3 regions of the Streptomyces sp. NPDC058691 genome follow, and region 2 is predicted to be linked to each of the others. Evidence: riboswitches for the same ligand, from Rfam matches in the RefSeq annotation. Region 2 holds a riboswitch; each other region holds the start of a gene.
What was found. Region 2 has a riboswitch for cyclic di-AMP ahead of ACFWVC_RS26835 (NlpC/P60 family protein). Riboswitches for the same ligand answer to the same signal wherever they lie in the genome.
Positions count from the first base shown of each region.

Region 1: linked by a shared signal. The riboswitch ahead of ACFWVC_RS25565 (transglycosylase family protein) and the one ahead of ACFWVC_RS26835 (NlpC/P60 family protein) in region 2 are both predicted to bind cyclic di-AMP.
Region 3: linked by a shared signal. The riboswitch ahead of ACFWVC_RS04640 (C40 family peptidase) and the one ahead of ACFWVC_RS26835 (NlpC/P60 family protein) in region 2 are both predicted to bind cyclic di-AMP.

Region 1 covers NZ_JBHXSO010000039.1:21,915-29,789, reverse strand. Annotated here, with positions in the region: gene ACFWVC_RS25595 (Na+/H+ antiporter) at 1-1,111, shown strand, start outside; gene ACFWVC_RS25590 (D-arabinono-1,4-lactone oxidase) at 1,167-2,432, opposite strand; gene ACFWVC_RS25585 (peptidylprolyl isomerase) at 2,730-3,227, opposite strand; gene ACFWVC_RS25580 (GNAT family N-acetyltransferase) at 3,325-3,963, shown strand; gene ACFWVC_RS25575 (aldo/keto reductase) at 4,001-5,008, opposite strand; gene ACFWVC_RS25570 (ThuA domain-containing protein) at 5,093-5,773, opposite strand; cyclic di-AMP (ydaO/yuaA leader) riboswitch at 6,146-6,355, shown strand; gene ACFWVC_RS25565 (transglycosylase family protein) at 6,360-7,508, shown strand; gene ACFWVC_RS25560 (SAM-dependent methyltransferase) at 7,713-7,875, shown strand, end outside.
Region 2 covers NZ_JBHXSO010000042.1:71,218-79,092, reverse strand. Annotated here, with positions in the region: partial or broken gene ACFWVC_RS26860 (DUF5691 domain-containing protein) at 1-126, shown strand, start outside; gene ACFWVC_RS26855 (cobalamin B12-binding domain-containing protein) at 170-583, opposite strand; gene ACFWVC_RS26850 (esterase/lipase family protein) at 826-1,644, shown strand; gene ACFWVC_RS26845 (M23 family metallopeptidase) at 1,785-3,143, shown strand; gene pcrA (DNA helicase PcrA) at 3,192-5,633, opposite strand; cyclic di-AMP (ydaO/yuaA leader) riboswitch at 5,929-6,092, shown strand; gene ACFWVC_RS26835 (NlpC/P60 family protein) at 6,100-7,236, shown strand; gene ACFWVC_RS26830 (hypothetical protein) at 7,262-7,615, opposite strand.
Region 3 covers NZ_JBHXSO010000004.1:115,230-123,104, reverse strand. Annotated here, with positions in the region: gene ACFWVC_RS04675 (adenosylmethionine--8-amino-7-oxononanoate transaminase) at 1-782, opposite strand, end outside; gene bioB (biotin synthase BioB) at 775-2,016, opposite strand; gene ACFWVC_RS04665 (8-amino-7-oxononanoate synthase) at 2,164-3,312, shown strand; gene ACFWVC_RS04660 (DUF397 domain-containing protein) at 3,315-3,566, opposite strand; gene ACFWVC_RS04655 (helix-turn-helix domain-containing protein) at 3,581-4,435, opposite strand; gene ACFWVC_RS04650 (ATP-binding protein) at 4,711-5,148, shown strand; gene ACFWVC_RS04645 (GNAT family N-acetyltransferase) at 5,297-5,938, opposite strand; gene ACFWVC_RS04640 (C40 family peptidase) at 6,010-6,483, opposite strand; cyclic di-AMP (ydaO/yuaA leader) riboswitch at 6,488-6,647, opposite strand; gene ACFWVC_RS04635 (hypothetical protein) at 7,032-7,337, opposite strand; gene ACFWVC_RS04630 (ATP-dependent Clp protease proteolytic subunit) at 7,344-7,875, opposite strand, start outside.

The DNA of each region.
Region 1 (7,875 bases), on a different contig from region 2:
CGGCTTTGCCACCGGCGCGCACGCCTTCGGCTGGGGGAGTGCCGTCCTGCGTTTCGTCGTGGGATACCTGGGCGGGGTGGCGGTGGGACTGGCGGTCGCCGCCCTGGTCGTCGTGGTGCGCGGGCGGGTGCGGGACCGGCAGGTGGAAACCGGGCTGAGCCTGCTGACCCCCTTCGCGGCCTACCTGCCCGCCGAGGCGCTGGACCTCTCCGGCGTCCTTGCCGTGGTCGCCTGCGGCCTGGTCCTCAGCCAGGCGGGCCCGCGGCTGATCCCGGCCGGGACGCGGATTCAGACCGAGGCGTTCTGGCAGACGACGACCTTCGTGCTCAACGGGGCGCTCTTCGTCCTGGTGGGCATGCGGGTGCCCGGTGCCGTCCGGGGGATCGCCTCGGTGCGTCCAGTCGAGGCGCTGCTCGGGGCGCTGGCCACCGTCGGGGTCGTGATGGCGACCCGCCTGGTGTGGACGTACACCGTGCCCTACCTCATCCGGCTGATCGACCGGCGGGCCGTGCAGCGCACCTTGCGCATGGGCGCCCGCGAGCGGATGCCGCACGCCTGGGGCGGCATGCGCGGCGCGGTGTCGCTGGCGGCGGCCCTGGCCGTGCCGATGACGGCCGTGGACGGCAGCCCGTTGCTCGGCCGTGACGCGGTGGTCTTCGCGACGGTCATCGTGATCATCGTGACGCTGCTCGTGCAGGGCCAGACCCTGCCGCGCGTGATCCGCTGGGCGCGGCTCGCCCCCGACACCTCGGTGGCGGACGAGGAACTGCTGGCCCGCCGGGAGATGACCGACGCGGCCCTGCGCGCCCTGGACGAGGACACGGACCGGCCCGGCGCCCAGGCCGACGTCGCCGAGTCCTTGCGGAGCGAACTGCTCGCACAGCGCGAGGCGTTGTGCGACGACAGCGTCGGCCACTCCTCGCCCCGGGCGGTGCTGCGCGCGGATCGCGAGCTCCGCCGTCTGGTGGTCGGCGTCAAGCGGACCACCGCCGTGCGGCTGCGTGACAGCGGCCGCATCGACGACATCGTCCTGCGGCGGGTCCAGGCCGGGCTGGACGCCGAGGAGATCCGCCTCGACATCTCCGAGGCCGCCGCGGCCGGGGAGGCGTGACCCGTACCCCGTGAGGGGGGATCCGGCCGTAGCCCCCGGCGGGGGAGCGCGGCGGTCAGTGGCCGGGGAAGTACTCCCGCAGGTAGTCGTTGCGGAACGTGCCCGAGGGGTCCTGGCGGGCGGCGAGGGCGCGGAAGTCGTCGTAACGCGGGTAGAGGCCGGGCAGGTCGGCGGCCGGGGTGGTGAAGAGCTTGCCCCAGTGCGGGCGGGCGGAGAATGGGCGCAGGGCCTGCTCGATCGCCTTGAGGGCGGGCAGGACGGCCACGGTGTCGGGGATCCAGGTGAAGTGGAAGGCGACGCTGTCGCGCCCGTAGGCGGGGCTCAGCCACAGCTCGTCGGCCGCGATGCTGCGGATCTCGCCGATCTGCACGGCGGACGCGAAGTGCTCGCGCACCTCCCACAGGGCGTCGAACGCCGCCGGGGCGTCCGCGCGGTCCACGAAGTACTCCGACTGGATCTCCTCGCCGCTGCTGGGCGTGAACTCCATGCGGAAGTGCGGCAGCCGCTCGTACCACGCGCCGACGTCGCCGTTCTGCGGCGTGCAGTGCTCGGCGGGCATGCCCGGGACGGGGTGCCGGGGCCCGTCGGCCAGGACGGCGCCGTACCACTCGCGCGGCGCCGGGGCCGGGGGCGCGGAGGGGTCCTCGACGCGCTCCTTGAGCCACACCTGTTCCAGCAGGGGGTCCTGCCAGCGCGTGAACGCCGACACGCTGTAGCCGGCGGACATCACTTCCGCGAAGCTCCGCCCCAGTTCCTCGCGCGGCATGTCGTCGTAGACCCACTGGCGCACGGAGAAGGCGGGGACCAGGTCGAGCGTCAGGTGCGTGACGACGCCGAGCGCGCCGAGCGCCACGACGGAGCCCTCGAAGTCCGGCTCGCCGCGGCGGACCTCGACCTGCTCGCCGTCGGCGGTGACCATGTTCAGCGCGCTGACCGCTCCGGCCAGGCACGCGTTCGTGGTCCCCGAGCCGTGGGTGCCGGTGGAGCACGCGCCCGCCACGGAGATGTGCGGCAGGGAGCCCAGGTTGTGCAGGGCGAAACCGGCCCGGTCGATCGTCCCGGCGATCTCGCCGAAGCGCAGGCCCGAACTCACGGTCGCGGTACGCGCACCGGCGTCGATGTCGACCACCGCGGGCAGCGCCGCGGTGGAGACGTGGTCGCCGTCCGTGTCGGCGACGGTGCTGAAGGAGTGCCGGGTGCCCAGCGGACGGATCCGCTCGGAGCGGGCCACGATCTCCTGCAGCGCGCCGACGGACTCCGGGGTGTGGAGCCGCCGCGCGTGGAAGGCGATGTTGCCGCCCCAGTTCCTCTCCGCGGACATCGTGGTCGTTCCTCTCCTTCGTACGGCGCCCGGCGTGCCGTGAGGCGGCCGGGCTGGTCGGCGCCGTCCCGGTCGGGGGCCGGGCGAACGGCCGCACCAAGGGCGACCAGCACCGATGTCGAATCGTACGCCGCCCCCCTGCGTTCTCCGGGAGCGGGGGAGACGCGCGAAAGGGCGCGGAAGGCCGACGAAGCTGAGGAAGGGGGAGCGGAAGCCGTACCGGAACGGCGGCGCCGTCGGGCGCCCGGCACCGGAGGCCGCGCGGGGCGGCCGGGGTGCCGGGCGGCGGGACGTGGGTCAGGCGACCGTGCCGGACTTCGCGATCTCGACGCGGGCGCTGGGGGTGCCGCTGCGCGAGCCGAGCGACTCGATCTTCTTGACGATGTCCATGCCCTCGACGACCTCGCCGAAGACGACGTGCTTGTTGTCCAGCCAGTCGGTGACGATGGTCGTGATGAAGAACTGCGAGCCGTTGGTGTTCGGGCCCGCGTTGGCCATCGACAGCTGACCCGGCTTGGTGTGCTTGAGCTGGAAGTTCTCGTCGGCGAACTTCGCGCCGTAGATGCTCTTGCCACCGGTGCCGTTGCCGGCGGTGAAGTCACCGCCCTGGAGCATGAAGTCAGGGATGACGCGGTGGAAGTGCGAGCCCTCGTAGCCGAAGCCGTTCTCGCCGGTGGCGAGCTCGCGGAAGTTCCGCGCGGTCTTGGGCACCACGTCGTCGAAGAGGGTGAAGACGATCCGTCCGGCGGGCTCGCCGTCGATCGTGATGTCGAAGTACACGTCGTTGTTGCTCATGCCGACATTTTCACATCCCCGGTCGCCACTCCCGACCGCGCCCCGCGCGGGACACGCAGTTGACCAGCCGCGCGGCGGTGCGCATAGCATCCGGGGCATGCCGGAAACCGTGACCTTGCAGGGCGGACACGTCCGCCTGGAGCCGCTCACCGCGGACCACGCGGACGGGTTGCTCCGCGCCGCCCAGGAGTCCCGCGACACCTACGGATTCACCAAGGTGCCCGAGGACCTGCCCGCCATGCGGCGGTACGTCAGCGACGCGCTGGCGGAGCAGGCCACCGGCGCCGCCCTCCCGTTCGCCGTGGTCGACACCGCGCGCGGCACCCTGGTCGGCTCGACGCGCTTCCTGGACCTCGACTACTGGACCGTCACCCCGGCCTCGCCCGCGGGGCGCGCGACTCCGCGCCCGGACGGGGCGCCCACGGTCGCCGAGATCGGCAGCACCTGGCTGTCCGCCTCCGCCCAGCGCACCCCCTGCAACACCGAGGCCAAGCTCCTGCTGCTCACGCACGCCTTCGAGACCTGGGGCGTGCTGCGCGTCACCCTCAAGACCGATGCCCGCAACGCCCGCTCGCGCGCCGCGATCGAGCGCATCGGCGGACGCTTCGAGGGCATCCGCCGCGCCCACGTGCCGGCCACCGACGGCACCGTCCGAGACAGCGCCTACTACTCCGTCGTCCAGGACGAGTGGCCCGGCGTCCGTGCGGAGCTGGAGGGCCGCCTCCGGAGGTCCTGACGGCGAGGACCCCCGGAGGCGGAGCCGCCTGCGAGACCTACGGGATCTCGACGCCGGCCAGCGCCGACAGACGGTCGATCTCGGCGAGTTCGGCCTCGGTGAGAGGCGCGGCGTCGAGGGCGGCGAGGTTCTGGTCGAGCTGGGCCACGCTGCTCGCGCCGATGAGGACGGAGACCACGCGAGGGTCGCGCAGGACCCAGGAGAGAGCCAGCTGCGCGAGGGTCTGACCGCGTTCGCCCGCGAGCTTGTTGAGGGCGTGCAGCAGGGTGAGCTTCTCGTCGGTGAGGGCGTCGCGCTTGAGGAAGTGACCGAGGGCCATACGGGAGTCGGCGGGGACGCCGTCGAGGTAACGGTCGGTCAGCTGCCCCTGGGCGAGCGGCGAGTAGGCGATGAGGGCGGTCTCCGTCTCGCCGACGGCGTCCAGGACGCCCGCCTCGGGGCCGCGCTGGAGCAGGCTGTAGGCGGCCTGGTGGATGAGCAGCGGGGTGCCGAGCCCGCGCAGGATCTCGGTGGCCCGGCGGTGGGCGTCCGCGGGGTAGTTGGAGATGCCGGCGTACAGTGCCTTGCCCTGGCGGACCGCGGTGTCCAGGGCGCCCATGGTCTCCTCAAGGGGCGTGTCCGGGTCGAAGCGGTGGGAGTAGAAGACGTCGACGTAGTCCAGGCCCATGCGGCCGAGGGACTGGTCGAGCGAGGCCAGCATGTACTTGCGGCTGCCCCACTCGCCGTACGGGCCGGGCCACATGTCGTAGCCGGCCTTGCTGGCGATGAACAGCTCGTCGCGGTACGGGCGCAGGTCCTGGGCGAAGAGGGTGCCGAAGTTGGCCTCGGCCGAACCGGCGGGCGGCCCGTAGTTGTTGGCGAGGTCGAGGTGGACGACCCCGCGGTCGACGGCACGGCGCAGCACGGCGCGCTGGGTCTCCAGCGGCGAGGTGTCGCCGAAGTTGTGCCACAGGCCCAGGGAGACGGCGGGGAGCAGGACCCCGCTGCGGCCGGTGCGGCGGTACTGCATCGAGGCGTAGCGGTCTTCGGCGGCGAGGTAGGGCACGCGGGGGCTCCCGGTCGGTGTGTCGGTGTGGCGATGTAAGAAAATGTTCGGGATTGGGAGGCTACCCCTGGGGGTTCTGCCGTGTCACCCGGGTTCGGGGGCGCCCCATGCGCCGCCCCCGGCCCAGGTCACACCGCCCAGGAGGTGCCGCCGGAACGCGGGGTCGGCGTAGGCCTCCGGGGTGTGGCCGAGCGCGGTGTAGAAGCTGCGGCCGGTCCCGGTCTCCCGGCACCAGACCAGCGGGTGGTCCGCCCCCATCCCGCCCCCCTCGTACGTGGACTCGTCGGCCGAGGCGAGCACCCGCACCCGGCCACGGGGGGAGGCGCCGAAGTCGTACCACTCGTCGGTGAGGGTCCAGGCCGAAGGGAGGTGCGCGGTGGCCGGGTGGCCGTGGTCCTCCACGCGCAGCACGCCCGGCTGTATCTCCGGGTGCCGGGTGAAGCGCGCCCCGAGCAGTTCCCCGTACCAGGGCCAGTCGTACTCGGTGCACGCCGCGGCGTGCACGCCCACGAAGCCGCCGCCTCCCTCGACGTACGCCCGCAGGGCGGCGCGGGCCGCGCTGTCGAGCACCTCGCCGCTGGTCGACAGGAAGACCACGGCCGCGCTGCCGGGCAGGCCCGCGGTGAGTGCCGCGGGGTCCTCGGTCGCCTCGACGGTGAAACCGTGCTCCTGTCCGAGATCCCGGAAGGCGGCGATGCCGTCGGGAATCGATGCGTGCCGGTAATCGGTTGTCCTGCTGAACACGACGACGTGTGCGGGCTCCATGACGCCATCCTAGAAGGCGGGTTGGAACGCCCCATGTCATGCCTTATCCGGCATCGAAGGTCGTAAGCGGACATATGTATCCACAGTGCATGCGTAGGCAATAGGCACGTGATGGGTGTCACGCGATGAACACGCTGCGGCAGGTTTGAGCGACCGAGCGTCGATTTAAGTTCCCCATATTCACCACATGTGCACGGCCCTTCGCCCGGGGTCATCATTTCGCCTACACAGAGCGGACACTTCTCACGTAAAGTCACAGAATTCATTGATCGACTTGCCGGTCGGCGATTGCTGTGATTTCGGACCTTGCCGGGGTGCGATTGCGTCGTTTAGCTTCCAAGTCCCGCAGGCCGGATGCCGGCGGGAATTCTTCCGAGTGGAACGCCTAATCCTGCCGCCACTCGTAAGCCGGATGACGAGACCGCACGGCAGGAGCGGGGGACCCAGGTAAGCGCCGTTCCGTGTCACGGGACGGCTTGGGGTGAAGTCGCAGCGACGTGCCTTTAGTTGGCATGCCTCAACGCGGCCGGGCATCTCCAGCCCGAACCCGACAGCTCACCTCGTAGGCGTCGGAGAGGAATTCCCCATGCCCGCAAAGGGAAAGCACCGTCGTCAGCGGACCAGCCGTTTCGTCCGCATCGGCGCATTCGCCGGCACCACGAGTGCCGCCATTGCCCTTCCGGTCGTCGGCGCCACCGGCGCCCACGCCGCTCCGGTGAGCGTCTGGGACAAGGTCGCCAGCTGCGAGAGCACCAACAACTGGGCCATCAACACCGGTAACGGTTTCTACGGCGGGCTGCAGTTCACCCAGAGCACCTGGGCCGGCTTCGGCGGCACCAAGTACGCCGCGCGTGCGGACCTCGCCACCAAGGCCGAGCAGATCGCCGTGGCCGAGAAGGTCCTGGCCGTCCAGGGCCCGCAGGCCTGGCCGGTGTGCGGCCCCCGGGCCGGTCTGACCAAGGCGATGGCCGACACCTCGGCCACCCCGGAGAGCGTCGCGGGCACCACCACCCCGAAGCCCGCCACCCCCAAGCCCACCACCCCCGGGAACGGCACCGAGGCCGGCAAGCCCACCGACTCCGCCCCCAAGCCGGGCACCGGCGACCAGTACAAGGTCGTCGGCGGCGACACCCTCTCCACGATCGCGGACACCCAGGACGTGACCGGCGGCTGGCGCGCGCTGTACGACACCAACAAGGCCGTCATCGGCGGCAACCCCAACCTGATCTACCCGGGCCAGGTTCTGGCGCTGGGCGGCAAGGCCGCTGTCACGACCCCGGCCAAGCCCGCCACGAGCACGCCCGCCCCGGCCAAGCCCGCCTCCACCTCCGGCTACACCGCCCCGCTGGACCACGTCACGCTGGGCACCCCCTACCACCAGGCCGGGTCCATGTGGTCGAAGGGCTACCACACCGGTGTCGACTTCATCGCCTCCACCGGCACCAAGGTGAAGTCGATCGCCGCCGGCACCGTGGTCTCCGCCGGCTGGGGCGGCTCGTACGGCAACCAGGTCGTCGTCAAGCACGCCGACGGCAGGTACTCGCAGTACGCGCACATGTCCTCGCTGTCGGTCTCGGCCGGCCAGACCGTCTCCGAGGGTCAGCAGCTGGGCCTCTCGGGCGCCACCGGCAACGTCACCGGCCCGCACCTGCACTTCGAGGTGCGCACCACCGCGTCGTTCGGCTCCGACATCGACCCGCTCGCCTACCTGCGCGCGCACGGCGTCAGCATCTGAAAGACCTGACGCCCCGTCATCCGGCGGCAGTATGTGCCCTGTTCCCCGCACCGCGGGGGGCAGGGCACTTGCCGTTGGCGAGTGACCGAAACGGATCGAATATTTCCATTTCAGGTTTCCTCTCGAACGAACGATCAGTAGCCTCTGAGCCACACGGCCGTCCGCACGGCCGGCCGCCCTGATCCCGACGAGCTGGAGCCGTTGATGGAGCGTCCTGCCTGGGCCCCCCAAGGCATCGACCTGTCCGTGCCGAGCGTGTCCCGCATCTATGACTACTACCTGGGCGGCTCGCACAACTTCGAGGTCGACCGGGAGGCGGGACGGCGGGCGATCGAGGCCTTCCCGGGTCTGCCCAAGATCATGCAGG
Region 2 (7,875 bases):
CTCACCGCGGTGCCCGCGGAATCGGCCGACACCTCACCGGGCGCGGGCGCCTACTGGGCCGAGGCCTTCCAGCGCCTGGTGGGCACCCTGCGACTGCGCGCGACGATGAGCGAGGAACTGGCCTGAGCCGCGGAGGTCGCGAACCCCCGCAGCCCTGGTCAGGCCGCGATCAGGCCCCTGCGGGCTGCCGGATGTTGGCGTTGACCCAGTCCACGACCTCAGAAGTCGTCGCGCCGGGGGTGAAGATCGCGGCGACGCCCAGTTCACGCAGCGGGGCCATGTCGTCCTCGGGGATGATGCCGCCGCCGAAGACCTTGATGTCGCTCGCGTCGCGCTCCTTGAGCAGCTCCAGCACCTTGGCGAAGAGCGTCATGTGGGCGCCGGACAGGATGGACAGCCCGATCGCGTCGGCGTCCTCCTGGATCGCGGTGCCGACGATCTGTTCGGGCGTCTGGTGCAGGCCGGTGTAGATGACCTCCATACCGGCATCGCGCAGCGCTCGGGCGATGACCTTGGCCCCGCGGTCGTGACCGTCAAGCCCCGGTTTGGCCACCACGACCCGGATCGGACCGGACACTCCCATCACTGCCTCCAACACGATTACTGCGCTCAGCGGGCACATCAGTGAACGAACGTTATCGCCAGCATCCCCCGAGCGGACAGTTTCGCGAAGCCCTCCGAGGGGGAAATTACCCATTGGGACACGTTCACGTTAGAAACGCGTTCGGCCCGTGGTCGTCATCGGTTGAGCAGGCGACGCGGGCTTTTGCGTTCTCGGCGCATGGGGGACAGAGCCGTCTCCGTGTGCCGCACGGGAGGTAGGCCATGGGCGTCCTGTCTTTCGGTGTCGGAGACCGTCTGGTTCGTCAGGCGGCCTACGTACGAGCCGCGGCGATCGAGATCGCCATCCTTACCGGTCATGTCTTCCTGTACCCGACCGGCATCTTCCAGGAGCGCGGGCCGGAGCTTTCGGTCGGCGAGCCGGAGGAACCGACCCGCATCCCCACCGCGGGCCGCAGTCACCCGCCGGTGTTGCTGCTGCACGGCTTCGTGGACAACCGTTCGGTTTTCGCGATGCTCCGACGCTCGCTGCGCCGGCACGGCTGGCCGCATGTACAGGCAGTCAACTACTCCCCTCTGACCTGCGACATCCGCACGGCCGCGGCACTGCTCGGCCGTCACGTGGAGCAGATCTGCGAGCAGACGGGCCACAGCCAGGTGGACATCGTGGGCCACAGCCTCGGCGGGCTCATCGCGCGCTACTACACGCAGCGACTGGGCGGGGACAGCCGTGTACGCACCGTGATCACCCTCGGCACCCCGCACTCCGGCACTCGCGCCGCACCCCTGCTCAACCCGCACCCCATCGTCCGGCAGATGCGGCCCAACTCCGACCTGATAGAGGAACTGGCCGAGCCGGCGCCCGGCTGCCGTACCCGTTTCGTGGCGTTCTGGAGCGATTGGGACGAGATGATGAGCCCGGTCGAGGCGGCCCGGCTGGACCATCCCGACCTCATCGCCCGCAATGTGCACGTCGCGGGCGTCGGGCATCTGACCATGCCGGTGCATGCCGCCATCGCGGCCGGTATCCGGCAGGCGCTGCTGGGCGAGGAACGGGCATCCGGGGCCGTCGACGCGGCGTGACGGACCTGCCCCATAAGCATCGAAACGCCATCGAACACAAGGCATCACCGATGCCTGAATCCTGCCGAAGATTGTCGCCGTCGGCCGCAGGGGGATACAGTCGCCGCTAATTCTCCTGCTGCCGAGGCGAAAGAGTAGCGGTGAACGACCGTCACCCGTCGGGGTACGCCCCTGAGTACAACGCCTACGGGTACGAGGGCTATTCCAGCGCCCCGTACCAGTCCGTGGGTGCTGTCAACACGGATGACGACCCGCTGTTCGGCACGTGCCAGGGCTACCCCGCGTACGACACCGGCACCCAGGCCACCGGCTCGTGGGACACGACCGCGACCGCCTACTGGCAGCCCCAGGACACCACCGCCGCGACCGCCGCCTACGCCGACCCCGCCGGCACGGCCACGGGCACCTGGTACACACAGCCCGTGGCCGAGGGATACGACTACACGGCGTACGAGCACGCCCCGGTGTACGAGTACCAGGAGCCGGAGCCCGCCCTCCCGCACGAGCCCTTCTCCGACGAACCCCTCCAGCACGAACCCCTCACGCACGAACCGCACGCGTATGTGCCCCACGCCCGCGAGCCGGAGGACGGTGCCCATGGGGCCACCGTCGAGGACTACGCCGACGACGAGGACGCCTACCCGTTCGACGAGCAGGACACCGCCGGCCACGACCTCCACGGCGAGGACCCGCACGGCACCGAGCCGGAGGAGTACGACCCCGCGCACGACGCGGACCCGGACGGCGCGCCCGTCCTGCCCCGCCCCCGCGCCGGCAGCCGCCGGCGCCGCCCCGCCCGCCGCTCGGCACTGCTGACCGTCGCCGTCCCCTCCGTCGCCGTCATGGGCGTCGCGGCCTGCGCCGCCGCCGTGACCGTCAACACCGAGGAAGGCGACACCACCACGACGCAGGCGGACGGCATCGTCGGCAGCGCCAAGACCCCCACCACCAAGCTCGACCAGCAGCTGGCCGGGGTGAACCGGGACGTCGACGACTTCGCCTCCCGTGCCAGCCGCACCCAGGAACGCCTCGACATCAAGGAGCGCCAGGCCGCGGAGCGGAAGAAGAAGGCGGCGGAGGCGGCCCGCAAGGAGGCGCTGCGCCCCAAGTTCCTGCTCCCCGTGTCCGAGCACGGCCTGAGCGCGTACTTCGGTCAGGCGGGCGTCAACTGGATGTCGGTCCACACGGGCATCGACTTCCCGGTCAGTTACGGCACCCCCGTGATGGCCGCGACCGACGGCACCGTCCGCACGCAGTGGAACAGCGCTTACGGCAACATGGCCATTGTGACCGCGCCTGACGGCACCGAGACCTGGTACTGCCATCTGAGCAGCACCAAGATCCGCTGGGGCAGCGTCAAGGCCGGCGAGGTCATCGCCTATTCCGGCAATTCGGGCAACTCCACCGGGCCGCACCTGCACTTCGAGGTGCGCCCCGCCGGCGGCTCGGCCGTCGACCCGCTGCCGTGGCTGCTCAGCCACGGTCTCGACCCGCGCTGAGCGGCGGGCCCGCGAGACCCCCCGCCCCAAGCCTTAAGCCCGGACCCGCTAGAGCTTCTCCACCGGCGCGTAGCGCAGCAGCAGCACCTTCGGCCGCTCGTCGCCGAAGTCGATGGTGGCCTTGGCCTTCTCACCGCTGCCGTCGACCGAGACGACCGTGCCCAGCCCGAAGGTGTCGTGGTTGACCCGGTCCCCCACCGCCAGCGCGACGACCGGCCGGTCCTGGGTGCGCCGGGTGGCGAAACCGGACGGGCCGCCCTTGGCCGGGGAGCGCGACAGCATCGAGGCCGCCGCCGACACCGAGGCCGACGGTGCCGGGGAGGATCCCGTGCGCCGCCACTCGATGAGCGGCTCCGGGATCTCCTCCAGGAAGCGGGAGGGCGGGTTGTACGACGGCTGGCCCCACGCGCTGCGCATGCTCGCCCGCGTCACGTACAGCCGCCGGCGCGCCCGCGTGATGCCGACGTAGGCGAGCCGGCGCTCCTCCTCCAGCTCCTTGGTCTGGCCGAGCGCGCGCATGTGCGGGAAGACCCCGTCCTCCATGCCGGTCAGGAAGACCACCGGGAACTCCAGGCCCTTGGCGGTGTGGAGGGTCATCAGCGTTATGACGCCGCCGCCCTCGTCGTCGTCCGGGATCTGGTCGGAGTCGGCGACCAGCGCGACGCGCTCCAGGAACTCGGCGAGCGTGCCGGGCTCGTCCTCGGTGCGCTCCTGCTCGAACTCCAGGGCCACCGCCGCGAGTTCCTGGAGGTTCTCGACGCGGGTCTCGTCCTGCGGGTCGGTGGAGGCCTGGAGCTCGGCCAGGTAGCCCGTGCGCTCCAGCACCGCCTCCAGGACGGTGGCGGGGCCGGCGCCGGACTCCACGATCGTGCGCAGTTCCTCCAGCAGCTCGTTGAAGCGCTTCACGGCGTTGACCGAGCGGGCGGCCATGCCGAAGGCCTCGTCGACCCGGCGCAGCGCCGCGGGGAAGGAGATCCGCTCGCGCGAGGCAAGGGCGTCGACCATGGCCTCGGCGCGCTCGCCGATGCCCCGCTTGGGCACGTTGAGGATGCGGCGCAGCGGGACGGTGTCCTCGGGGTTGGCGAGCACGCGCAGGTAGGCCAGGACGTCCCGGACCTCCTTGCGCTCGTAGAAGCGGACTCCGCCGACGACCTTGTACGGCAGGCCGACGCGGATGAAGACCTCTTCGAAGACACGGGACTGCGCGTTGGTGCGGTAGAAGACCGCGACCTCGCCGGGACGGGCGTCACCGGCGTCGGTGAGCCGGTCGATCTCGTCGGCGATGAACTGCGCCTCGTCGTGCTCCTGGTCGGCGACGTAGCCGGTGATGACCGGGCCCTGGCCGGCCTCCGTCCACAGGTTCTTCGGGCGGCGGGAGGCGTTGCGCTCGATGACGGCGTTGGCGGCGGTCAGGATGTTCTGGGTGGAGCGGTAGTTCTGCTCCAGCAGGATCGTGCGCGCCTGCGGGTAGTCCTCCTCGAACTGGAGGATGTTGCGGATGGTGGCGCCGCGGAAGGCGTAGATGCTCTGGTCGGCGTCACCGACCACGCACAGCTCGGCGGGCCCCTCGCCGCCCTCCTCCGCGTCCCCCGTCCCGGTGCCGACCAGCTCGCGCACCAGGGTGTACTGGGCGTGGTTGGTGTCCTGGTACTCGTCGACGAGGACGTGGCGGAAGCGGCGCCGGTAGTGCTCGGCGACGTCCGGGAAGACCTGGAGCAGGTTGACCGTGGTCATGATGATGTCGTCGAAGTCGAGCGCGTTGGCCTCGCGCAGCCGCGACTGGTACATCGCGTAGGCCTCGGCGAGCTTCTTCTCGAAGGGGTTCTCGGCCTGGTCGGCGAAGGTCTCCTCGTCGATGAGCTCGTTCTTGAGGTTGGAGACCTTGGCGCTGAAGGACTTCGGCGGGAACTGCTTGGGGTCCAGGTCCAGGTCGCGGCAGACCAGCGCCATCAGGCGCTTGGAGTCGGCCGCGTCGTAGATGGAGAAGCTGGAGGTGAAGCCGAGCTTCTTGGACTCCCGGCGCAGGATGCGGACGCAGGCGCTGTGGAAGGTGGAGACCCACATCACATTGGCGCGCGGGCCGACGAGTTGCTCGACGCGCTCCTTCATCTCGCCCGCGGCCTTGTTGGTGAAGGTGATCGCGAGGATCTGGCCGGGGTGCACCTTGCGGGCGCCCAGCAGGTGGGCGATGCGGTGGGTGAGCACCCGGGTCTTGCCGGAGCCGGCGCCCGCGACGATGAGCAGCGGGGAGCCGGTGTGCTCCACGGCGGCGCGTTGCTGCTCGTTGAGCCCCTCCAGCAGAGCCGCGGGGTCGATGGCGGGGCGCGGCGCGCCGTCGCGGTAGTACGCGTCCCGGTCGGCGGGCGCGTCGAAGCGCCCCTCGAAGAGGTCGTGCGGAACCGCCTCGGCCTCCTCCTCGGGGGGCGGCGGCGGGTGCTCCTCCCTCGGTTCGAAGCCGGCCAGGAAGCTGTCGTCAAAGAGGCTGCTCATCGCCTCCCGAGTCTAGGCGGTGGGACCGACAGCGGTGCGCCGCTTCCGGGAGCCCGGCGGGCGCGGAAGGCACGCGGGCGAGAACCGGGGAGGGTTGCCGGAGGGCGTCGCACCCCCGTCGAAGCGGCCTCGCACCCACACAGAAGGGCCGCCGGAGGGGCGGACAACGGCCCGGAGCGTAAAGGTCACGAAATGATTGCGGACAATTCGAACACCAGCCTTCCCAGGAGCCACCCCAGTTGACTACCGTGCCGCATCAGGCGGTCCGCACCGAACGGCGGCGACCGAGCCGTCACGGCCGCCTCCGCTGAGTCCGGCGACCGCCGGAGCCGGGGACCCACCACTTTGGGGTGAATCGGTCCGTACGGGCGCACCGCGCGTGTGCCCGGACGACCGTAGGGCGGCCTTCCGAAGCCCGAACCCGACAGCTAACCCGGTAGGCGGTCCACGGAAGGAGCCGCCCGAGTTGGCGACGCACCGCAAGCCGCGACCCCGCATGCTCACCGTCCCCGGCCCGCGCACGGCCGTGGGGCTCACGACCGCCGCACTGGCGACCGTCACCCTCTTCGGCGAGAGCGCCAGCGCGGCGCCCGCCTCCCCCGACAAACCCTCCATCACCGAGGTCAAGGCCAAGGTGGACGCCCTCTACCACCAGGCCGAGGCGGCCACCGAGCGCTACAACGGCGCCAAGGAGCAGACCGACAAGCAGCGGTCGCACGCGGACGAGTTGCTCGACCAGGTGGCCCGCAAGACGCAGACGCTCAACGACGCCCGCCGCACGATAGGCGAGTACGCCACGGCGCAGTACCGCGGCGGCGGCCTGGACGGCACGACGACCTTCCTGCTCACCTCCGACCCGCAGCAGTTCCTGGACCAGGCGCACCTGATGGACCGCCTGTCCGACCGCCAGGAGCACGCGATGGAGGCCTTCCGCACGCAGCAGGCGGAGACCACGCAGAAGCGCACGGAGGCCGTGCAGAGCCTGCAGAAGCTCACCGAGGCCCAGACGAGGCTGGCCACGGAGAAGAAGGCGGTCAAGGAGAAGCTGGCCGACGCGCAGAAGCTGCTCAACACCTTGACCGCGCAGGAGAAGGCGCGGCTGGCCGCCCTGGAGAAGAAGCGCGAGGAGGAGGCCGCCGCCAAGGCCCGCGCCATCGCCGCCAAGGAGGAGGCGGCGCGGAACGCGGCCGGGGGCACGTCCTCGTCCTCGGACACGTCCGGCGGCTCGACCACGGCCGCGCCGGGCACGTACGCCGCCAAGGCCGAGAAGGCGATCGCCTTCGCCCGCGCCCAGATCGGCAAGCCCTACGTCTACGGCGCCACCGGCCCCAACTCCTTCGACTGCTCCGGCCTGACCCAGGGCGCCTGGGCCGCCGCCGGCGTCTCCATCCCCCGTACCACCTACGACCAGGTCGACTTCGGCTCGCGCGTCACCGCGGACCAGCTGCAACCCGGGGACCTGGTCTTCTTCTACTCGGACGTGACCCACGTCGGCCTCTACATCGGCGGCGGCCAGATGATCCACGCACCCCACACGGGCACCGTGGTGAAGATCGCCCCGATCACCGAGATGCCGATCTACGGCTACGCCCGGATGGCCTGAGTCCCGCGCCTCCCCGCGAAGGGACTCAGGTCCAGAGCACCGCGATGAAGATGTTGGCGGTGGTCAGCGCGCCCACCGTGCCGAAGGCCGCCGCCGACACCTTCTCCTCGTCGCGCTTGACGTAGACGAGGCCGAGGACCACCACCAGCACGGCCAGCTTCACGCCGATCTTGACGTTGTTCACCGGCTGGTCGTCGGCCTGGTTGAGGCCGACCAGGAGCGCGCCGGTGACCAGCATGGTGAGCGCCCCGTGCAGCATCCCCGGCACGAAGCGCGCCTCGCCGCGGCCCATGGCCTTCATCTGGGTGAGGAAGCCGCCGAGCAGGGCGGCGATGCCGATGATGTGCAGGCCGACGACGAGATTGATGACTATGTCCATGGCTCAGGACCCTAGTCACGCCCGTATCAGCACTCGGCACCGAGGTGGGCCACTTCCGGCACATCGGTCACGGCTGGACCGCAAGCGACCGGGTCACCCGTCGAACAGCGGTCATCGGATGGCAGGTAGCGGCCGAATCGGACCAGTCCCGCACACTGCACCGCTGTCCGGCGACGCACAGGTTTAGCGTCCTGCACCAGGTGGCCGATCCCCACTGCCGGCGGGACTCGCCGTCGGCATCGGTCACCCCCGCCGAAGGC
Region 3 (7,875 bases), on a different contig from region 2:
CCCGTCCGTCCGAAGCCGGTGGCGATCTCGTCGAAGACGAGCAGGACGTCGTGCTCGTCGCACGCCTCGCGCAGCACCCGCAGATATGCGGGGGAGTGGAAGGACATGCCGCCCGCGCCCTGCACGACGGGCTCCACGACGACGGCGGCGAGTTCGTGCGCGTGCCGGGCCACGGTCTCCCGCAGATGGTCGGCGTACGCCTCCTCGTAGGCGGCCGGTGGGGCGTCGGCGAAGACCTGACGGGGCAGCACCCCGGACCACAGCCCGTGCATGCCCCCCTCGGGGTCGCACACGGACATCGGCTGCCAGGTGTCGCCGTGGTAGCCGCCGCGCCAGGTCATCAGGCGCTGCTTGGCCGGCCGCCCGAGGGAGCGCCAGTACTGCAGGCACATCTTGACGGCGACCTCGACCGACACGGAGCCGGAGTCGGCGAGGAAGACGTGCCGCAGCGGCTCCGGGGTGATCTCCACTAGGCGGGCGGCGAGCCGGACGGCGGGCTCGTGCGTGAGCCCGCCGAACATGACGTGGCTCATGCGGTCCAACTGGCCGCGCGCCGCCTCGTTGAGCACCGGGTGGTTGTAGCCGTGGATCGCCGACCACCACGAGGACATGCCGTCGACGAGTTCGGTCCTCCCCTCGACCGGTTCGGCGAGCCGCAGCCGGACCCCGGCCGCGGACTCGACGACCAGGGGTTCCTGGCGGCCCGGCATGGGCCCGTACGGATGCCAGACGTGCTCCCGGTCCAGCGCCAGGAGCTCTGCCGGGGTGAGCGGATCAGGCATTGGGCGGCAGGTCCGTCCCGGCGCCGCGGCGGCGCACCGCCACCAGGTCCGTACGCGCGGCACCCGCCGTGGCCGACGCGGCCGCCGGGATCGCAGTGCCCGCCGGGACCGGGGCGGACGCGGTGTGGCCGCCGCAGGGCCCGCAGCCGCCGCCGTCCCCGGCTCCGTGCGAGCCGCAGCCGCCGGTGTGCGAGCCGCATCCCGCGGCCGCCACGGCGTCCGCGACGTCGGCCCGGTGCTCGGGGAGCGTGACCGTGCCGGCGCCCTCCACCTCGAAGCCGGCGTCCGCGATCATGTCGAGGTCGGCCTTGCCGGCCTGGCCCTCACTGGTGAGGTAGTCGCCCAGGAAGATGGAGTTGGCCAGGTGCAGCGCCAGCGGCTGCAGGGTGCGCAGGTGCACCTCGCGGCCGCCCGCGATACGGACCTCCACGTCGGGGCAGACGAAGCGCACCATCGCCAGGATGCGCAGGCACCGCTGCGGGGTGAGGTTCCACTCATCGGCCAGCGGTGTGCCCTCGAAGGGGATGAGGAAGTTGACGGGCACCGAGTCCGGGTCCAGCTCCCGCAGGGCGAACACGACGTCGACCAGGTCCTCGTCGCTCTCGCCCATGCCCGCGATCAGGCCGGAGCAGGCGGACAGGCCCGCGGCCTGGGCCTGTTGCACCGTGTCGACGCGGTCGGCGTAGGTGTGCGTGGTGGTGATGTCCCCGTAGACCGCCTCGGAGGTGTTGAGATTGTGGTTGTACGCGTCGGCGCCCGCGCCGCGCAGCCGGCCCGCCTGTCCCTCGGAGAGCAGGCCGAGGCAGGCGCAGACCTCCACGCCCTCGTTCTGGTCCTTGATGGCCTCGATGGTCTTCGAGACCCGGTCCACGTCGCGGTCGGTCGGGCCGCGTCCGCTGGCCACCAGGCACACCCGCTTGGCACCGCCGGCGACCCCCGCCGCCGCGGCGGCCGCCGCCTGTTCGGGCTTCAGCCAGGTGTACTTGAGGACGCCGGCCTCCGAACCGAGCCGCTGCGAGCAGTACGAGCAGTCCTCGGGGCACAGCCCCGACTTGAGATTGACCAGGTAGTTCAGCTTCACCCGGCGGCCGAACCAGGCGCGGCGCACCTTGCCGGCCGCGGCCACCACGTCGAGCAGCTCGTCGTCGGAGCCGGCCAGCACGGCGAGGGCCTCCTCGCGCGTGGGCAGCTCACGGCGCAGCCCCTTCTCCACCAACCCATTGAGCAGATCCATGCGGCGATCCTGACGCACACGGCGACCGTGAGCCAATGAGGCACCCCACAAGACCGCTCGCGCAGGGTGTGTGGATCACCACACCGTGCGAAGCGGCGAGGCAGACTACGGTGCTGAGGACATCCGACACCGACCCCGGGGACGACCATGGCCCGCGACCCGTTCGACTGGATCGACGCGCACGCCGAACGGCGCGACGCGGCGGGGCTGGTACGCACCCTGCGGCCCCGGCCCTCGGACTCGGCCCTGCTCGACCTCGCCTCCAACGACTACCTGGGCCTGGCCCGGCACCCGGAGGTCACCCGTGCGGGTGCCGACGCCTGCCTGCGCTGGGGTGCCGGGTCCACCGGTTCGCGGCTCGTCACCGGCAGCACCGAACTGCACGCGGAACTGGAGGCCGAACTGGCCGCCTTCTGCGGCTTCGAGGCGGCTTTGGTCCTCGCCTCGGGGTACGCCGCCAACCTCGCCGCGGTGACCGCGCTGACCACCGAGCCCGGCACCCTGATCGTCTCCGACGCGGGCAACCACGCCTCGCTCATCGACGGCTGCCGGCTCTCCCGGGCGGCCACCGAGGTCGTCCCCCACGCCGACCTGGGCGCCGTGCGCAAGGCGCTGTCCGGGCACGACGGGCCGGCCGTGGCCGTCACCGACTCGGTCTTCTCGGTGGACGGCGACGCGGCACCGCTCGGTGAACTGGCGGCGGCGTGCGCCGAGGCGGGGGCCGCACTGCTGGTCGACGACGCGCACGGGCTCGGCGTCCTCGGTGACGGCGGCCGGGGAGCGGCGGCGGCCGCAGGGCTCGCGGGGGCGCCGGGGCTGGTGTGCACGGCCACGCTGTCCAAGGCGCTGGGCAGCCAGGGCGGCGTGGTGCTCGGCCCGGCCCGGGTCATCGGGCATCTGGTCAACGCGGCGCGGACGTTCATCTTCGACACCGGCCTCGCGCCCGCCGCCACGGGTGCCGCGCTGGGGGCGCTGCGGCTGCTGCGCCGGGAGCCGGACCGCGCCGGGCGGGCCCGGGAGGTGGCCGGTGAACTCCACAAACGGCTGGCGGCCGCGGGGCTGGACGCCACCGCGCCGGACGCGTGCGTGGTGTCGGTGCGGGCGCCCTCGCCGGAGGCGGCGGTCCAGTGGGCCGCGGACTGCCGGGAGGCGGGGCTCGCCGTCGGCTGTTTCCGGCCGCCGTCGGTGCCGGACGGGATCTCCCGCCTGCGGCTCACCGCGCGCGCCGACCTGACGGACCGGGAGATCGGCGACGCCGTCGGGACGATCGTCCGTACGGCGCCGCCACGCCGCTGAGCTCAGGGGCGTTCGGTGAGGGTTCCCGTCCGCACGGCGGTCAGGAACGCGTTCCATTCGGTGGGGGAGAAGAGCAGGGCCGGGCCGCGCACATCCTTGGAGTCGCGGACGGCGAGCTGTCCCGAGAGCGGCCCCGAGGGGACGAGTGCCGTCTCGACACAGTTGTTCGCCGCCGTGCTGTAGCTGCTGCGTCGCCAATTCACGCCGAAGAGGGACGCACTGGAGGAAACGTACTGAGGCAGTGCGCTGGACATGGGGGTGTGCCTCCTTACGCGCCTTTGCCGATACCGGTGATGAAGGACAGCGACTGTTCACTCGACAGGGCATGGGAGCGCAATCGATTGAAGGCAGCACCGTACGCCCTGATGTCCTCTTCCTGATCCAGATAGAGACTACTCGTCAACTGGTCGAGAACGACAACATCCAGATCAGCAATGCGCGGAAACGAGAAGATGACGAAAGGCCCCGTGACGCCGATATGGCCCCCGGCCGAGAAAGGCAGTACCTGCAGATGCACATGAGGCAGGGAACCGAGCTCCACAAGATGGCTTAATTGCGCCGCCATCACTTCCGGGCCCCCCACCCTGCGCCGCAGCACCGCCTCGTCGAGCACCGCCCACAGCTCCAGCGGCGGCGACGCCCGCAACACCGCCTGACGCGTCATGCGGACGTCCACCAGCGTCGCGATCTGCCGCGGACCCAGCTGGGGCAGCACCGAACGGGTCAGCTCACGGGCGTAGTCCGGGGTCTGCAGCAGCCCCGGCACGACGGTGGTCTCCAGGGTGCGGGCGCGGCAGGCGTCGGTCTCCAGACTGATGAAGTCCCGGTAGGTGGAGGGCAGTTCCTCGCGGTACTCGTGCCACCAGCCGCGCCGGACGCCCTCGCCGCCGGCCAGCGCCGCCAGCATGTCGCGCAGTCGCTGATCGCGGACGCCGTACGCGTCCAGCAACGCGGTCACGTCCTCCGGGCGCACGCCGCTGCGACCCGTCTCGATGCGGCTCACCTTGGACTGATGCCAGCCCACCCGGAGGGCGACCTCGCCGCTCGTCAGTCCGGCCGTGTCCCTGAGACGGCGCAATTCGGAGCCGATCTTGCGGCGGCGGACCGCCGGCACCTGCTGCATGACTGTGTACCTCCTGGTTCCCCGGCAGCCCTCGCCGGTCCCCGGGCGAAGTCTGCCGCGCAAATACGTTCTCTCGTAGCAGAGTTCACCGCTTTGAGCGACAGATATATGCATATAGCTGTGGTGGCACCTGTTTAACGGCACGATGAGTGGCACTCTGGCGCGTGGAAGCCGGTGGGCCCGTATGGGAAGTACGGGCCGCCGGCGGCCGGGCGCGCGGCCCGGACAGGCGCGCGCCGGAGTCCCGGTCACGGCGGGAAAGGGACAGCGTCGCCATGGCAGACCACCAGGAAGCATCCGTCACCCTGCCGAGCGACCCTGCCTCGGTACCCACGGCCCGTCGTTATGTGCGCGACCTGTTGGCGGAGTGGGGGATGACGGAGGACTCGTCGCCCGCCGACGCCGTCCGGCTGATCGTCTCCGAACTCGCCACCAACGCCGTGCTGCACACCCTCGGCCAGTCGCCCACCTTCACCCTCGACGTCCGGCTCGACCGCGACGAGCAGTTGCGGATCGGGGTCACCGACAGCCACCCCCGCTGGCCCCAGCGGCTGCCGGCCGCCGTCCAGCAGGACAACGGCCGCGGCATGGTGATCATCCGTCATCTCACGGCCGAGGCCGGGGGCCGGCTCCATGTCACGCCCACCGTCGATGGCGGCAAGACCGTCTGGATCACCCTGCCGTGGGTGGCGGCTGCCGCCCCGGTGGAGTGAACGCCGCGCCCCGAGGGGCACCACCGGGGACTCCGCCGTCATCCTGGGCACCAGACCCACCCGAGCCCCGCACTGACCAGGGCGCCGGCGGCGGCATGCGGGCGGCCCTGGGCGCGGAGCTGCCGGCCGGTGCCCGGCCCTGAGGCGCTCAGTCGTGTGCGGGCACCAGCAGCGCCTCGGCGCCGACGGGCGTGAAGCCGGCCGCCAGCAGTGCCCGTACGCTCGCCGCGTTGCCCGGGGCGATCTGCGCCCACAGCGTCTCGCCGCCCGGCACCAGACGGCGCGCCTCCAAGGCCAGCCGGCGGCCGAGCCCGGCGCCGCGTGCCGCGGGCTCGACCTCGACGGCCATCTCCCACCGGCCCGCCACTCCGCGCCCGATGAGCACCGTGCCGCCCGGGACCGTCCACACGCGTACCTCGTCCCGGTGCCGCAGCGCCCGCGCGGCGCGGGGATGCTCGCGGCCGGTGGTCTCCCGCAGGGCGAGCGGGGGTCCGGCCGGCGGGCCGGGCAGGGCGGTGGCCGTCGCCAGCAGGTCGATGTTGTTCACCCGGCGCCCGAGCAGCCCGCACAGGGCGGTCAGGAACGGCGGGTTGAGCGGTGCCGACAGGTCGCCGGGCGGGAGCAGCTCCCGGATGCGCCCGGGGTCGGCGTCGGCGAAGACCACGGAATGCGCCGTGAAGGCCAGGACGCCCGCGTCGCGTGCCGAGGGCTGCGGCACGATCGTCACCGAGCCGTCGGCGGGCGGGAGGACGCCCTTGGCGGCATCGGCGAGCAACTGCTGCAGCGTCATGGCCCCACGCTAGCCGGGCCGGTACGCCGCGGGGCCCCCGGGTGGGCGGCCCGGGACCCCGCGGCGCCGGGTCACTTCACACGGCCGTACCAGACGCTGCGGGTCCAGATCTTCTCCAGCCGCACCCGGCCGCCGGGTTTGGGGGAGTGCCAGATCCGCCCGTGCCCCGCGTATATCCCGACGTGGTAGATGCTGCTCCCGTAGTGGAAGAACACCAGGTCACCGCGGGTGCGGTCGGAACGGTGGATGTGGCGTGTGCTGTTGTACTGCGCGGCGGCGGTGCGGGGCAGTTTCCTGCCCACCTTCTTGAAGGAGTAGAGCGTCAGGCCGGAGCAGTCGAAACTGCGGGGGCCGGTGGCCCCGTACCGGTAGGGGGAGCCCTTCTTCGACGCCGCGACCTTCAGTGCCTTGGCCCGGATCGTCACGGCTTCGGCGTGCTGGGCCATGTCCGGCAGGACCGCGGGACCGGCGACGGCGGCCGCCGTGAGGGCGGAGACCGCCCCGAGCCGGGAGAGAACCGCGGACATGGCTGATGGCGCGATCATGCGCAAACCCTTCGTCGTCCGCCTGCGAAGGATGACCTGTCGGGTTCGGGCAGGCGAAGATGCCCGGCCGCTGGTGCGGCTTCACCCCAAGGAATCGGCCCGTGGGCCGGTCCCGTCGTACTCGGGTCCTCCGCTCCTGCCGTTGCGTTCGGTGTCGACCTGGCGTCCGCGACGGCGGCAGGACTCGGCGTCCGCGCGGACCGCCCCGCCGGATGACGGGGGCTTGTCGTCGAAGGGATGGTTACTCACAGAACTGGTCAGGACATAGCTCATCCGGTCGAATGTGAGTCTCTTCACGACTCACCTATTCGGGTGGACTCGGGTCTCAGGAGTGCCGTCTGACGACTCGAAACCAGTCGAACACCTGCGATGGAGCGTCAGATTCCGGTTGTGTGCGGCCGAAGCGCGCAAGTCGGGACCGTTCGCGTGTCGACGTGACGTACAACGATCGGGCGAGTCCATTCGGTGCTACTTCGTGTCGAGCCTGTGGCGCCGCGTGACAGACCGGTGGATGACCCGATCTGACGTCGACTCAAGATGACGGTCCGTCAGTGCGACGGTGGAAGGGGCAGGGTGACCAGCCGGGTACGCCGCTCCCCGTCGAGCACGCGCAGGGCGCGCTCGATCGTCGTGGTGTGCAGCTCGCTCTCCCCCCGCAGGTGCATCGTGGTCAGCGCGTCGCGCAGCTCCGCCGCGCGTCCCGCCAGGGCCTGGGCGGCCCGCAGCGCGCCGTAGGTGTCCCGGACGCGGGCGGGGTTGATCCTCCCCAGCAGATCCACGACCTCCAGATATGTGTCGATGAGTTCGCCCTCCGCGCGGGTCAGGGCGGGCAGCGGCGGCAGTTCGGGCAGCACGGCCGGTCACCGCACGGCGCGCGGGCCGGTCCCGCCGTCGCCCTTGCGGCTGACGGTGAGCCGGTCCACCAGTCCGTACGCGAGCGCGGACGGGGCGTCGAGGATCATGTCGCGCTCGATGTCGGCCCGGATCCGCTCCGCGTCCCGTCCGGTGTGCCGAACCAGCAGTTCCTCCAACTGGTCACGACTGCGCAGTAGTTCCCTGGCCTGGATTTCGAGGTCGGCGGTGGTGCCCTGGACGGCCTCCGGGAAGGAGGGCTGATGGATCAGTACCCGCGAGTGGGGAGTCGCCAGCCGCTTGCCCGGAGTCCCGGCCGCCAGTAGCACGGCCGCGGCCGACGCGGCCTGGCCGACGCACACGGTCGAGACGTCGCAGTTGACGAACTGCATGGTGTCGTAGATCGCCGTCATGGCGGTGAGCGACCCGCCGGGGGAGTTGATGTAGAGCGAGATGTCCTGCTCCGGGGCGGCGCTCTCGAGGTGGATCAGCTGGGCGATGACGTCGTTGGCGGACGTGTCGTCGATGGGCGTGCCCAGC